Linked DNA regions of Prosthecobacter sp.. The protein of the gene in region 2 interacts with the protein of the main gene of each other region in a pairwise test. Links are inferred from orthologs where the notes say so. Each region holds a gene or a part of one and is shown on either strand. Other genes may lie near its edges. The genes, in order: def and U1A53_RS04480.

Evidence for each region.
Region 1: the proteins of U1A53_RS04480 (region 2) and def interact in binary tests that used the Escherichia coli proteins (3 or more experiments, as listed by UniProt). The link is inferred for Prosthecobacter sp. from one-to-one orthologs.

What each region holds. Positions count from the first base shown.
Region 1 is NZ_JAXMIH010000019.1:123,361-130,524, reverse strand. What follows is about bases 1,593-4,472. They hold def (peptide deformylase), read left to right. Parts: upstream 1,593-2,692; coding sequence 2,693-3,253; downstream 3,254-4,472. Other genes in these bases: U1A53_RS19425 (Gfo/Idh/MocA family oxidoreductase), read right to left, coding at 4,256-4,472; U1A53_RS19430 (RNA methyltransferase), read left to right, coding at 3,480-4,250; U1A53_RS19445 (MFS transporter), read right to left, coding at 1,593-2,598. Outside these bases: U1A53_RS19455 (dipeptidase), read right to left, coding at 1-519; U1A53_RS19450 (hypothetical protein), read right to left, coding at 580-1,239; more of U1A53_RS19445, read right to left, coding at 1,261-1,592; more of U1A53_RS19425, read right to left, coding at 4,473-5,554; U1A53_RS19420 (FAD-dependent oxidoreductase), read left to right, coding at 5,636-7,051; U1A53_RS19415 (PSD1 and planctomycete cytochrome C domain-containing protein), read left to right, coding at 7,128-7,164. UniProt on the Escherichia coli protein: Removes the formyl group from the N-terminal Met of newly synthesized proteins. Requires at least a dipeptide for an efficient rate of reaction. N-terminal L-methionine is a prerequisite for activity but the enzyme has broad specificity at other positions.
Region 2 is NZ_JAXMIH010000006.1:377,581-384,695, reverse strand. The notes cover bases 1,940-4,770. They hold U1A53_RS04480 (aspartate-semialdehyde dehydrogenase), read right to left. Parts: upstream 3,953-4,770; coding sequence 2,927-3,952; downstream 1,940-2,926. Other genes in these bases: U1A53_RS04470 (L,D-transpeptidase), read left to right, coding at 4,582-4,770; U1A53_RS04475 (O-acetyl-ADP-ribose deacetylase), read left to right, coding at 4,070-4,585; U1A53_RS04485 (hypothetical protein), read left to right, coding at 2,139-2,897; U1A53_RS04490 (FecR family protein), read left to right, coding at 1,940-2,098. Outside these bases: U1A53_RS04495 (FecR family protein), read left to right, coding at 1-643; more of U1A53_RS04490, read left to right, coding at 770-1,939; more of U1A53_RS04470, read left to right, coding at 4,771-5,046; U1A53_RS04465 (alpha/beta hydrolase), read right to left, coding at 5,108-5,971; U1A53_RS04460 (DNA alkylation repair protein), read right to left, coding at 6,042-6,749; U1A53_RS04455 (PQQ-binding-like beta-propeller repeat protein), read right to left, coding at 6,755-7,115.

The DNA.
Region 1 (7,164 bases), on a different replicon or contig from region 2:
GACCATGCCGGTGTCCGAAATCGCCACGACATCGCATTTCAACTCATCGCAATGCTGTTCCAGGAACGGCTTCAAGTTCGGGCTGCCGATTTCTTCCTCACCTTCAAACAGCAGGGTCAAATTCACCGGCAGATCGGCATGCTTCGCCAGCGTTTCGGCCAACCCTTGCATGTGCGCCATGAGCTGGCCTTTGTTGTCCGTCGCACCACGGCAGAAGATGCGGCCATCGCGGATTGTCGGCTCAAACGCGGGCGTTTTCCACTCCCCCAGCGGCTCCGCAGGCTGCACATCGTAGTGCGCATACAGCAGCACCGTGCGACGACCGGCGATGTGTTTATTTTTTGCCAGCAGCACCGGATGACCGGGCGTCTCATGCAACTCTCCCGTCAATCCCATCTCACGCACCTTACTCAAGAGCCATTCGGCACACGCACGCACATCAGAACGACGCGCGGAGTCGGTGGAGACGGAGGGAAAACGCAGGCAGGTGAGGAGATGGTCGAGGCCAGGAGGATTCATGGAAAGGAATATGTGTGGCGGCAAACCAACAGCATTCCAACGTGTCCGCGAATCCTAATTTTATTTCACCAGCGCGGCCTTCACCTCGATCTCATCCACGCTGCCCTTGCCACCATACAGATTGATCAGCATGCCTGCCTTTGGGCCTGTGGTCAGCCCGGTTTTGTACTCCAGCACCACGCGGTCGTTCACCTGAATGGTGATCTGCTCCCCCTTCGATTCAAAACACACGCGGTGCCACTCCTCCGGCGCCAGCTTCAGGTTCACCGCCTTCAGCGAGTCCTGGCTTTTGACATCGCGGATGACGACACCACCGGCCTTGCTCACCACGATGGCCAGCTTGCGGTGGGCCGCAGGGCGTTTGTCTACCTCATCCGGCGGCCCGTAAAAGCCAAAGGCGATCCAATTGCACGCCCATGGCTTCACCAGGAGCTGGATGGCCCCGTCCTGCGTCTGCGTGGGAAACTCGCGCCAGATCACCGCGCCCTGCGCGCCGCCCTGGTCCAATTCCAGCGCGCCATCCTTGATGGGAAACTTCGAGCCAAACTCACCGCCGCCTTTGTTGAACAGCCACTTCGCATCCAGCTTCTCGCTGTCAAAGTTGTCTGCCAGCAGCGTCTCGCCCACGCGAATGTCCTTCGTGCGCATAGCCTTGGGCTTTTTGTCTGCGGCGGGGAGGGCGGTGGTCAGCACCAGGAGAGAGAACAGAACGAACTTCATGGCGATGGCTGTGGGAGCGAATTAGTGCGTGACTTCACCTTCGGGAGCCCGAGTGGGCGGCCGGAAGAAGAAGAGCAGGATGAGCATCGCCAGCACGGCCAGGGCAGATGGCAGAAGGAACAAGTTCCTCCAGTCCATGGAGCCGTCCGCCAGGGTGTACTTGGCGTTACCAAAGTAGATCCAGTAGAATTTGGCCAGAATGTCGCCAAGGCCGAAGATCATGAGGTTGAAGAGACCTTGGGCGCTGGTGCGGATGTCAGTCGGGCAGCTCTTTTCCACATAGATATAGATGGTGGCGAAGTAGAAAGCGTAGCAGATGCCGTGGATGAGCTGCACGCCGACCATCAACCACTGGTGCTGCGGCACGAAAGCATACACCAGGAAGCGCAACGCATGACCGGCGATGCCGATGATCATGGTGGTCTTCCAGCCTAGCTTTTTCAAGGTAAGGCCGAGCACCAGCATGGTGAGGATTTCCGCGATCTGGCCCACACTCATGACCGCCTGCGTCCAATTCGCCGGAATGCCGACGCTGGCGCTCTTCAGGAAGTTGTCGGTGTGGAAGAAATAGGTGTTGTGAACGAACGAGTCGATCATCGTGACGATCCACAGCACCAGTATCACGGGATGCTTGAGTACGCCGAACGCCTTCACCAGCGCGGAGGACTCCCCGGCGGCAGCCTTTTTCGGCGGAGTGTGCGGCAGCGTCAGGCTGAAACCCGCCAGTAGCAGCGAAGCAACGCCCGCCACAATGTACGTCCAGCGAGTGCCTGCCACCAGCTTGTCCCCCTCCAGCGGGCTGGCAAAGGCGACGTCAAGCCAGGCCACCATGCCCTGCGGATTCGCGGCGCTCACTTTGTCCCAGTCCACCAACAGGAAGATGAAAGGCCAGGCCGCGAGAATCCAGCCAACAGTGCCGCCCATGCGCACGATGCCATACTCCTTCGCCGCATCACGAATGTTCGCGAAAGCCAGCGTGTTGGCGATCGACATCGTCGGCACATACAGCAGGCAGTGGACGGACATCAGTGTGAAGAACGGCCAGAAAGCCACCTTCCCTGCCGCATCCGCGGGGAGGAAGCCCAGACCCAGGATTGCCAGGCCCGACACCAAGTGGCTGAAGGCCATGAATTTCTCGGCAGCGAAATGGCGGTCCGCAAACTGATTGCTGAAAAACATGCCCAGGATTGCCGAGACCGGGAATGCCAGCAAGATAGCAAGCTGCTCATTGCCACTGAATCCCACCGCCGGCAGGTAACCGAAGATTTTCGGCAGCCACGCCCCCCAAATGAAAAATTCCAGCACCATCATGATGAACAGTTTGGTCGTGTGCGGAGATCGGGAGGCAGTGTCGGTCATAAGTGGCCGCGAGGCTAGGGAACCCGCCACAACTTGGCAAGGACAAAACCACTCCCGCGCTTGAGCCGGTGAAAAGCCGGTGATAAGGGCAGGCATGATCCGCAAAATCGTCCGCTACCCCGACCCCGTGCTCCGCGCCAAGTGCCGCGATGTGACCGACATCACGCCCGACCTCCGCACCTTGGCCGCCGACATGCTCGAAACGATGCATGAGGCGAACGGCATCGGCCTCGCCGCACCGCAGGTCGGCGTGGAGGTACAGCTCGCAGTCATTGATCTCGCGCACAATCCCGACAGCATCAGCTACATGAAGATCGACGGCCAGAAGATCGACATGCCGCAGCACATGCCCGTCATCCTCATCAATCCCAAGCTCGAACTCGGCAGCGCCAAGGAAATCGGCGAGGAGGGCTGCCTCAGTTTCCCGCGTTTGCGCGGCGACATCCGCCGCGCCTACGAGATCAAGGTCACCTATATGGATCTCGACGGCAAAACCGTCACCGTCGAAACCGACGGCCTGCTGGCCCGTGCCTTCCAGCACGAAATTGATCACCTCAACGGCATTCTCTTTATCGACCGCCTCAACGCCGTCGCCAAAGTCAGCATCAAGCGCAAACTCGCCCGGCTGATGGAGGAATGGACAGAGGACGATTGAGTGGAGCCAGCAGTCGGGGTCGAACCGACGACCTGCGGTTTACAAAACCGCTGCTCTACCACTGAGCTATGCTGGCAGGTCCGTGAGGGCGCGATAGTAAACGCCCGCATTCATTCGGCAAATGGATTTGCAGAAGCTTGAGAGAATGGGCGGGTCAGGCAAAGCAAGAACACTTGCCTCTCGATCTCGGCGGCAGGAAGGTCGGACGGCGCAGAAATTCACCCGCATGCTCATCACCAGCTCCTCCAACGAACGCATCAAACACGCCCGCCGCGTGCGCGAAGGCCGTGAGCGTGAACTGATCTTCATCGAGGGAGAGCGCCTCGTGGCCGAGTGTGTTTCCTCGGAACTCAAGCTCCACGCCTGCTTCACCACCGCCGAACCTTCCGAATCGCAGCAAAAGTTACTGGAACGCATCACCTGCCCAGTTTTCCAGCTTTCCGAGTCTGTGCTCGAATCGCTGAGCGACACCACCTCCACTCAAGGCCTCATCGTCATCGCCGAACGCCCGTGGCCGACACTGGATCGCATGTTCGAGAGCCAATCGCCGCTCATCCTCGGCCTCGATCGCATCCAAGACCCCGGCAATCTCGGGACGCTCGTCCGCACGGCGGAAGCCGCTGGTGTGAACGGATTTTTTTCCTTTGCAGGCTCCGCCGATGCCTTTGCGCCCAAAACCCTGCGCAGCTCGATGGGTTCCGCTTTCCGCCTGCCTATTCTGGCCGACGTCTCTGGCCTCGGCACTCTCGAAACCTGCCGCAGCCGTGGCCTCAAGACTGTCGTGGCCACCGGCGAGGCCGATCTTTCGCACTATGACTATGATTGGCGTCAACCCACGCTGCTCATCCTCGGCAACGAAGGCCGTGGAGCCAGCACCGAAATCATGAACGCTTGCGATGCTCACGTGCGCATTCCGCTGCACATGCCTGTCGAATCACTCAACGTCGCCGCAGCCGGTGCCGCAATCTTGTTTGAAGCGGTGAGGCAACGACGGTAGTCGAATCAAGCAATCTCCGGCAGCTTCCATTCACCTCGGAACGGCCGGGCATTCATGAGCGCATTCGCAGCCTCGTCATTCGTGAACATCTCCGTCATTGGGTCCCAGAGCAGCTTGCGCTTCGCCTTCAAGGCCATCGCTGTGAGCTGTGGCAGCGTGTCAGAACGCACTGCCGTCTCAATGTCGCAAATCGCCCGCTGCCCTGTCTTGATCACATCCACAAAATTGCGCGTATGTTCGACGCTCTCGATCAGCTTGACCGGCATCGTGCCCGCCTTGTTCGCCGGATCGCGTAGGATGGCATCGTCGCTGGCGCTGATCTTGCCGCGCAGCACATGCACCCAGCCATTTTCACCGATGAAGCGAGTCCCGTGGCCAATGTCCATGTTCTTCTCATTCACAAAGGTGATCGGAGCCGCGTTCGCGTATTCAAAACGCATCTTCCAGGTCAAGACAGCGTCACAGCCGCCTTTTTCGGGATACGTCGCCTCGCCTTCGACGCTGATCGGCCCCGTTTCATCCGTGCCATTGCCCCATTGGGCTATGTCGAGGTGATGGATGCCCCAGCACGAGATCATGCCGAGTGAGAAATTCGTGATGTTCTCGTGATTGTCGCGCTTGAGCTTCTCCGTGTTGAACGGCGTCATCGGTGCAGGCCCGACCCAGCGCTCCCAGTCCACATGTTCCGGCACCGGTTGCTCCGGAAAGTCAGGACCGATCTTCCCACCGGGAACACCGACCTGAATCTCCTTCAGTTTGCCCAAGCGGCCATTGCGCGCGAGTTCGCAGGCCCAGCGGAACTTCAAATCACTGCGCTGCTGCGTGCCAAACTGAAACACCACGCCTGTCTTCTTCACCGCCGCCCGCACATGCTTCGATTCGACCATCGACATGCCCATCGGTTTCTCGTGATAGATGTGCTTGCCATTCATAATCGCATCCGTGGCCGGAATACTGTGCCAATGCACCGGCAGCGCCATCAGCACGGCATCAATCAATGCATCCCGGTTCAGTTCACGAAAATCGCGATACACCTTCACATCCGCGCTGCCGTAGCGCTCGGCGATGATCCCCTTGGCACGCTCAATGTTCTTTGTGTTCACGTCGCAGAGTGCCGTCACCCGCACATCGTCGTGATTCAGGAATGCCCGCATGTCTCCTGTGCCTTGCGCACCGACACCGATTACTCCCAGTGTGATCTTGTTGGACGGCGCTGTCTGCGAGCGCAGCACATGTGCGGGAACAAACGCAGGAGCAACACCAGTGGCAATGATCTGGGAAAGGAATAAGCGGCGGGATTTCATGGGAAAGGAGATTACTTCGACCGCTCCGAGTTTGGCAATACCACAGCTTGCGAACGTCTCTCCTCCCCTGCATTTCTTCGCATGGCAGAACACCATTTTGATTTCGTGGTCATCGGCGGCGGCAGCGGCGGCTACGCGGCGGCTAGAACGGCTCACAGTGCCGGATTGAGCGTCACCGTGATCGACGGCGCATCTGAACTCGGCGGCCTGTGCATCCTGCGCGGCTGCATGCCGAGCAAGACGCTCATCGAATCCGCCAACCGCCAGCTCCACATCCGCCACACCGCCGAATTCGGCCTCAAAGCCACCTCCCACGGCGTCGATGTGCGAGCCATTCGTGATCGCAAACGCACTCTGATCGCCGACTTCGCCGGTTATCGTCAGGGACAGCTCGAAGACGGTCGTTTCGTCCTTTATCGCGGCCACGCCCGCTTTCTGAACCCACACACCGTCGAAGTCGTCCCGCGCGACGGTTCCGCCAGCTTCCAAATCACCGCACGCAGCTTCTGCATCGCCACCGGTTCCGAGGTTGCCGTTCCCGACGTGCCTGGACTCGCCGAAACCGGCTACTGGACCAGTGATGACGTGCTGGATGCCGATTCACTGCCGCACAGCATTGCCGTACTCGGCGGCGGAGCCATCGCTCTTGAAATGGCACACTACCTTGAGGCGATGGGCTGCCAAATCACACTCATTCAGCGCAACTCCCAGCTTCTCACCGGCCTCGATCGCGAATGCAGCGATGTCATCGCCAAAGCTTACACAGAACGCGGCATGACCGTACATCTCGGCACGCACCTCAACCGCATTTCCACCCACGAAGGCCGCAAGCGCGTTGAATTCACCACCGACGGACACACGCACGCCATTCTCGTCGATCAAATCCTCCTCGCCATGGGCCGCCAGCCTGCAACACGCGAACTCGATCTCGAAAAAGCCCAGGTGTCCCTGCACAAGACCAAGATCGTCGTCAACGACCGCATGCAGACCTCCCAGCCACACATCTTCGCCGCAGGTGATGTGTGCAGCCCGCTCGATGTCGTCCACCTCGCCATCCAGCAGGGCGAAATCGCCGCGCGCAACGCCTCCAAATTTCTCAAAGGCTCGTCCGCCGATGAAACCATCGACTACCGACTGACTCTCTTTGGTGTCTTTTCCCATCCACAGGTTGCCGTCGTCGGAGCCACGACTGAGAAGCTCAAGGCGCAGAGCATCCCCTTCCTCAGCGCCAGCTATCCCTTCAACGACCACGGCAAGTCCATGGTCATGGGCGAGATTGCCGGCTTCGTGAAGATGCTCGCTCACGCCGAGACCGGCGAGATCCTCGGTGCCTGCGTCGTCGGCCCCGAAGCGACGGAGTTAATTCATGAAGTCGTCATCGCCATGAACTTCCGCGCCACCGTGAAGCAGTTCATGGCCATTCCACACTACCACCCGACGCTAAGCGAGATCTGGACCTATCCCGCCGAGGAGATCGCGGATCAGCTCGCTGACTGAAACAGGATCGGACATAACAATCCCCAGAAAAGGCATGGTCCTTTGGTCGTTAGAATGAAAAGCTAACGTCCATCTCATGTCCCGCCCTCTCATTCTCCTCCTGGCATTTCCCG
Region 2 (7,115 bases):
GTCTGTCGCCCTGACCGCAGGTCAGGTGGTGACAGTCACCGCCACGGAAATTTCCAAGCCTCGCAACCTGAATCTCGACGAGAAAAAACTGGAGCCAAACTACGCCGAGGCACAACTGCGGCGCGAACCGCTGAAAGCGGAGTGGAAACAACCCCAGCACCCTTATGGCAAGGGCACCAAGAGTTTTCACCCCGACAACAAGCTTGGAACTGAATATCAGTTCGCCCTGGATGTGAATGCCTACGGCAAGCAGCCAATCCCTGCGGTGGCAGCCGAGCTCGAACTCGACGTCCGTAAAATCAAACGCAAGGCCGTGGCGCTGGAACTGGTGGTGCGGTGCTGGAACCTGCCACATATCTCCATTTCCAATGCAGCGTTTTTTGCGGCTCTCACAGCCTCGTCTGCCAGGAGCGGCGATGATCACCTGCCATTCCAAGGTTCTTCGAACAGCGCACCAAAGACATCGAACACCTGGGAATGGACCGTGGTTGTGCCGTTTGACCGCGCCCAGACTGACAAGTTGCCAAACCCTTTGCTCTTGAAGTGCGGCATCTTGGATTCCATCAGGCAGTTCAATGCTGATCCCGACAAGCAGCCCGTCATCGAAATCACCGGCATCACGCTGATCACGCAGGAGAATTAGCACAAACCGCTGCCATGAAAGACCGGGGCACATGCCGATCTTATGTTCCAAAGCATTCTGTGCTTACAGGGGGTGTTCGTGATGGTAAATGCTTGACCTACCCATGGCGCAGCCCACGATGCACCTATGGAAGCTGCGAATCTGCACGCCTGCACACTGGCCGTCTTGCTCTCGATCATGTGCAGCGATGCTCGTGCTCAAACCGTGGTGACAGTTTCGCAGGCGCTGCCCTTCGCCAGCCGCGGGGCTGTCACGTCGCTGGCGAAAGGCGAGATCGCCACCGCCATGGTTCCTCCCTCCGGCGGCACGACTGAAACCAGCATCACTCCCGCCATCCCTGCCACGCTGATTGCCGAAGGCGGCAGGGTTGTCACCGGGGCAAATAGCGCGACATCCTTGCTGCTCGGCACCACCGGAACCGCACGCATGGGTGCGGACACAGCGGTGCAGGTGCCTGAAACCACCGAGAAGAATCACAGTCTGGAATTGCTCAAAGGCCGGCTTTTTATGAACATCAGCGGCGAAGAGCTCAAAAAACGTGCCGCAGGCGAGTTTCGCCTGAAAACGCCCGCCGCGCTGCTCGCGGTGAAAGGCACCAAATTCTTCACGGTGAGCACCGACGGCACCGACACCATCGGCGTGCATGAAGGCAGCGTGACGGTGACGGAGCCCGGCAGCGGCAAAAGCGTCATATTGGAAGCCGGCAACGCCGTGAGCGCCAGCCCCGGCATTCTCAGCGAGATGCGGGCAATGACGGATGAAGAGAACGGCTACGCACCCGAATACGCCGCCGCCGACCTGGTGCGGACGCCCATACCCGTCGCCATCAAGAGTCCGGTGCCAAACACGAAGAAACTGCAGATCCTGCTGTTTCAAAACGGTCAGTTGTCCGTCGTTGGTGAGGAGAGCGTGGATCATGTCCATTACGGCACCAGCCTGGATCCCAAGATCGGCCCATATCTTGACTGGCGGGTGCTTAAATCTGGCCGCAACAGCAACCCGGTCTCACCCAAGCTGTCCGCTGATGGCATGCTGAGTTACGTCTGGACCGCAAAGCAGCCAGGCGCTGCTTATCAATGCTTCTTCGATTTCGGCGGCCAGAGCGGCACCAACTACAGCGATGACAGCTACAGCCGTTTAAACAGAATAAATCCTCGTCCTATGCCGAAAAACCTCACTGGCAGTCCAGTGGCCATCGTGTTTCGAGCGCGGAGTAAAAATGTGTCGGCTGCTTACTTTGCAGGGGTTGAAGGCAGGAAATTTGCCAAAGCTTGGTCTGGGACGGCCAATGATGGCGACTGGACTGAGGTGATAATGATACGCGACAAACGCATTATCCCAGACTTTCCCTCTTCACATCTTTCCTTGGTCGGCAGCTTCAAGCAAGGCTCCACCGCCGCCACCGTCATGGCGATGGACCTCGCCGATTTCGTGCTCCTGACCACGCCGAAGTAAATTTGGCGGCCCATCCCGTTCCTTCAACCGTCTCACTCGCATGAAAGCCATCACCACTCTCGCAGCCATGTGTCTTACAGCCCATGCTTCGGCGCAGGACATCGGGGAACGGCAGCCTGCCGCAGATCGCCGTGCGCGTGACGCGCAGTCATCCCCTGCCCTGGCACCAACCCTCGACTACCAGACCCCCACGCAGCAGGTGGACAAATTTGTGCGCGACATCGTCTTGTGCGGCCGCCAGAACAAAACCACCCGCTGGCTGGCACTGCCGCGGCTGGAGGTCACCGCCACCTCACCCGCCTTGAAGGGCTTTGTGGAGAGCAGTTTTGCCAGCATCACCCAGGCCACCGGTCTGAACACGCCGGGCGACGGCGTTCTGCATGTCTTCGTCGGCACTTCGCGTGATTTTACCGCGCTGGACATCGCCAAACGGCGGCAGCTCAAGATGGTCGGCAAGGACGGCTGCATGTTCTGGCAGGACAAGGATCACAGCCTGAAGGAGGCGCTGGTGTTTCTCAAAGACAGCCCGGACCAAACCGAGGAGTTTCAGCAGCATGTGCTGTTTCACAACCTGCTGGCCGGGTTCGGCTTCATGAAAAACAGCCCGCAGTTCCACGACTCCACCTTCGGCGGCAACAACACCTTCGACCTCAAGCTCTCCCCACTCGACAACCTGCTCATCTCCTTCTGCTACCAGCATGTGCCGCCCGCCGCGCAAAGCAGCGATGTCTCAAAGCTGCTGAAGCTGCACTGGAACAAGCCTGCCGCAGGCATCCTGCCACCTGCGCCTGCACGCTGACCAGTCTGCTTACCTGGGAAATCTCATGGCTACAGCAGACACTCCGCGATTTGCACCGCATTGAGCGCCGCTCCTTTGAGGAGCTGATCACCGACGACCCAGAAGGACAGACCATTGTCGAGGGCGCAGTCCATGCGGAGGCGGCCCACGGCGCAGTTGTCGCGGCCGGCGATGTCGAGCGCCAGCGGATAGACCTTGTTCGCCACATCGTCGAGGACGTCGAGGCCGGGAGCCTTGCTGAGCACTTCACGCGCGGCTTCGACCGTGACGGGCTTTTCAAACTCGGCGCTGATGGCGATGCTGTGAGCACGGAAGACCGGGATGCGCACGCAGGTCACGGAAGCGCGGAACTTGTCGTGGTGCATGATCTTGCGGCCTTCGTTCTCCATCTTCATCTCTTCCTTCGTGTAACCGGAGTCGAGGAACGAATCGACCTGCGGGATCGCATTGAAGGCGATCTGGTGCGGATAGACGTGCGGCTTGCTGTCGAGCTTCGCCGCGTCCCAGGCTCGGTTTTGAGATGCCCACTCGCGGGACTGGTTCGCCAGCTCTTCGATCGCCTGCGCACCGGTGCCGGACACGGCCTGGTAGCTGGAGGCAAAGATGCGCTTCACGCCGAAGGCCTGATGCAGCGGATACAACGCCATCAGCGAGATCGCGGTAGTGCAGTTCGGGTTCGCGAGGATGCCTTTGTGCCCCTTCACGTCGGCGGCATTGATCTCCGGCACCACGAGCGGCACGTCCGGGTCCATGCGGAAGGCGGAGGAGTTGTCCACCACCACGGCACCGGCCTTCACGGCATGCGGGGCAAAGTCGCGCGAGATGTCGCCGCCGGCGCTGAACAGCGCGATGTCGATGCCCTTGAACGAATCCGGCGTCAGCTCCTGGATCGTGATGTCCTGGCCCTTGAACTTCAGCTTTTTCCCGGCGCTGCGTGCGGAGGCGAGGAGGGTAAGCTGGCCGACGGGGAACTGGCGCTGTTCGAGGCAACGGATCATCTCCGCGCCCACAGCGCCGGTGGCTCCGACGATGGCGACGTTCTTGAGGGTGCTCATGGTATTCTAACGAGTTTTGGGGTGAAAAAGGGCCGCGATACTACGAGCAAGCGGGCCGGATGCAAGGACGGGAAAGGTGCTTGCCTGAAAGCCCTTCTCCGGCTGAAATCAGCTTCCATGACCACCCTTGAAGCCATCCGCGCGGACATCACCACGCTCGACGTGGATGCCATCGTGAATGCGGCCAATGCATCGCTGCTCGGCGGTGGTGGTGTCGATGGGGCGATTTACCGCGCGGCAGGGCCCGAACTGCTGGCGGAATGCCGTACGCTGAACGGTTGCCGCACCGGTGAGGCAAAGATCACGCAGGGTCATCGTCTCAAAGCGAGGCATGTCATCCACACCGTCGGACCGATCTGGGTGGATGGCGGCAAGCGCGAATCGGAGCTGCTGCGCTCGTGCTACCAGAACTCGCTCCGAATCGCCGCAGCCCAAGGACTGCAAAGCATCGCCTTTCCATGCATCTCGACCGGTGTTTATGGCTATCCGGCGGATGATGCGGCGGTAATCGCCGTTGGTGTCGTGCGTGAATTCACCGCAGCACCTTCATCGTTGCGCAAAATCATCTTCTGTTGCTTCTCGGAGGCGGATCGGCTCCGTTACGAGAAGCTGTTGAGCCAGAAGACCGCATGAACCTCACGAACCCACGCCTCGAAGTCAGCATCGGCACGCAGCGCCTGCGTTTGTTCGATGGCACGCGGCTTGTCAAAGAATGGGCCTGCTCCACGTCGAAGTTTGGCATCGGCTTCACCGAAGGCAGCAACAAGACGCCGCTGGGCAGCTTCGTGGTGAAGGAGAAGCATGGCGACGGCGCTGAATGCGGCACGATCTTCAAATCGCGTCAGCCGGTGGGCCTGTGGACGCCTGGAATGGACTCAAAGAGCGATTTCGTGCTCACCCGCATCCTCTGGCTGCACGGTCTGGAGCCGCGCAATGCGAACACCTTCCAGCGCTACATCTACATCCACGGTACGAACGACGAGAACGGTGTCGGTCGCCCCGGCAGCCACGGCTGCGTGCGCATGCGCAATCGCGAGGTGATCGAACTCTTCGATCTCGTGCCGGTGGGAACACAGGTTTGGATCGGGGAATAGTCCGCACACTCCATGTGCGGTGATTGGGAAGCCGCACAAGGGACTGTGCGGACCACTTTGATCACGGCATCAATCCGAGCGACTTCAGAAACGCGTCCGTCTTCTTCATCGTGTCATCAAAGAGCGCCTTGTCGCGCATGAGGTAGCCGTGGGCACCGCCTTCATTGATGTCGAGTTCGCTGCGGTTTCCGGCTTTGACCATTGCTTCATGGAAGGTCTTGGCTCCGGCGAAGGGCGTGACGGTGTCACCGGTGCCGTGGAAGATGAGCGTGGGCGGCAGTCCGGCGCGGACGTTGTGCGCGGGTGAGAGTTCCTGCCAGTGTTCGCCGATCTTGGCCTGGCCGTAGCCTTCTTTGGAGGTGTCGATGACCGGAAAGAGCAGCACGAGGGCCGATGGAGTCGCAGAGATCGTGAGGTCATCGCTGTCTTCATTCACTTTGTCGAACAGCGCGGTCGAGACTGCGAGATGGCCGCCTGCCGAACCACCGCTGACGATGACTTTCTGCGGATCGATGCCGAGTTCGGCGGCATGGGTGCGGAGGTAGCGCACGGCAGAACGGGCATCCTTCACACAATCAAAGACGCTGACACCCGTCTTCGCGCTGTGCAGTCGATAGGACATGCTGATGCCGACGAGACCGAGCTTCGCGTAATGTGCGGCGAACGGATACATGCGTGGCGGCGCACCACCGGTCCATCCACCGCCATGGATGATGAGGTAGCACGCACGCTTGTCGCCGGGTTTGAATCCTTCGGGTTCGAAGACGTGCATCTGCAGCTCGCGGTCGGCGATTTTCTTGTAAACGAGGACGCGCGTCGGCTTCAAATCCTTCGCCAGCATGTCCACGGCATCGGGTGCCTTGGCGGGTGTTTGGGTGGAAGCGGGAATGGTGAGGAGCAGAAGAACAGCAAAGAGATGGCGCATGATGGTCTTGAACGACGTAGCACGGTCTTTCTAGCCCGTGAAGCCACGAGTTGGAAAACTCGTGCTACGATCAGCAGCGTGTTGTCTTGCGCTTCGGAGCCACGGGCAGGCCGCGACGGCTTTTGATGATGTAAGTCTCCGCATCCGGCACCTGGCAATCGGTCTGGCCCATGTCCACCTCGACGCGGCCGATCTTGCGCGCGGCGGCGACAGCCTTGTCGGCAAGAGGAGCGACGTAGGTGCCGCAGCAGATGATGAAGTTGTTCATCGCGTAACGCACGAGGTTCTGAGACGACTTGATCGTCTTCACCACGCGGGTGAGCAGCGTGTCGAGTTGCTTGATGGGAAGTTTGTCATCCGGTGTGGTGATCACCACGTTGGACAGTGTGGCCCAGCCAGACTCGGCGATGGATTCCTTCGGCGATTCGATCCACTTCAGTGCTATCTCGATGGCATCGGGATGCTCGGCTGCCACACATGGCACCGTGGTTCCGGAGTGCATGTGCCAGACGGATGTTTTGGCCCAGCGCTCGATCTGCGCGCGCGTCATCTTGCTGCCATCGGCCACGAGACCGGCAAGATACATCGCGTCGGAGTTGCCTGTGGCGTAGAGCTGCATGGCGAGTTCTTGATCGCCTTTGATCTGCTTTTGGATCGGCTTCATATCACCGATGCGCACGCCAAAGATCGGCTCCGGCGCGCCGTGACGCATCAGCGTCTTCTTGGTGGTGGCGCTGGCCTTGGCGGCGAGCGCCTGCATGGTTTCGTCGAGAGTCATGGCGGTCACTTTTTGCCGAAGCAGTAGGCGTATTTGTTCGAGCGGAGGAAGATCTGGCCATCGGACACGGCGGGGCTGGCGTTGCTGATGCTGTCGTCACCACTGATGACGTTGGTGGCGAGGAGTTCGAACTGCGGCTTCGCGGCGATGACGTAGGTGCCGGTTTCGCGGCCCACACAGTACATTCTATCTCCGGCAAGCAGCGGCGTGGAATACCAGCGGTCGCGCTTCTGGCGGGAGGCGAGTGGTTGTTCATAGACCACAGCACCGGTCTTGGCGTCGAGGCAGGTGGCAACGCCGCGTGAGTCGTTGATGAAGTAAAGATGACCATCCTTATAAACGGGCGAGCCGACGTTGCTGCCTTTC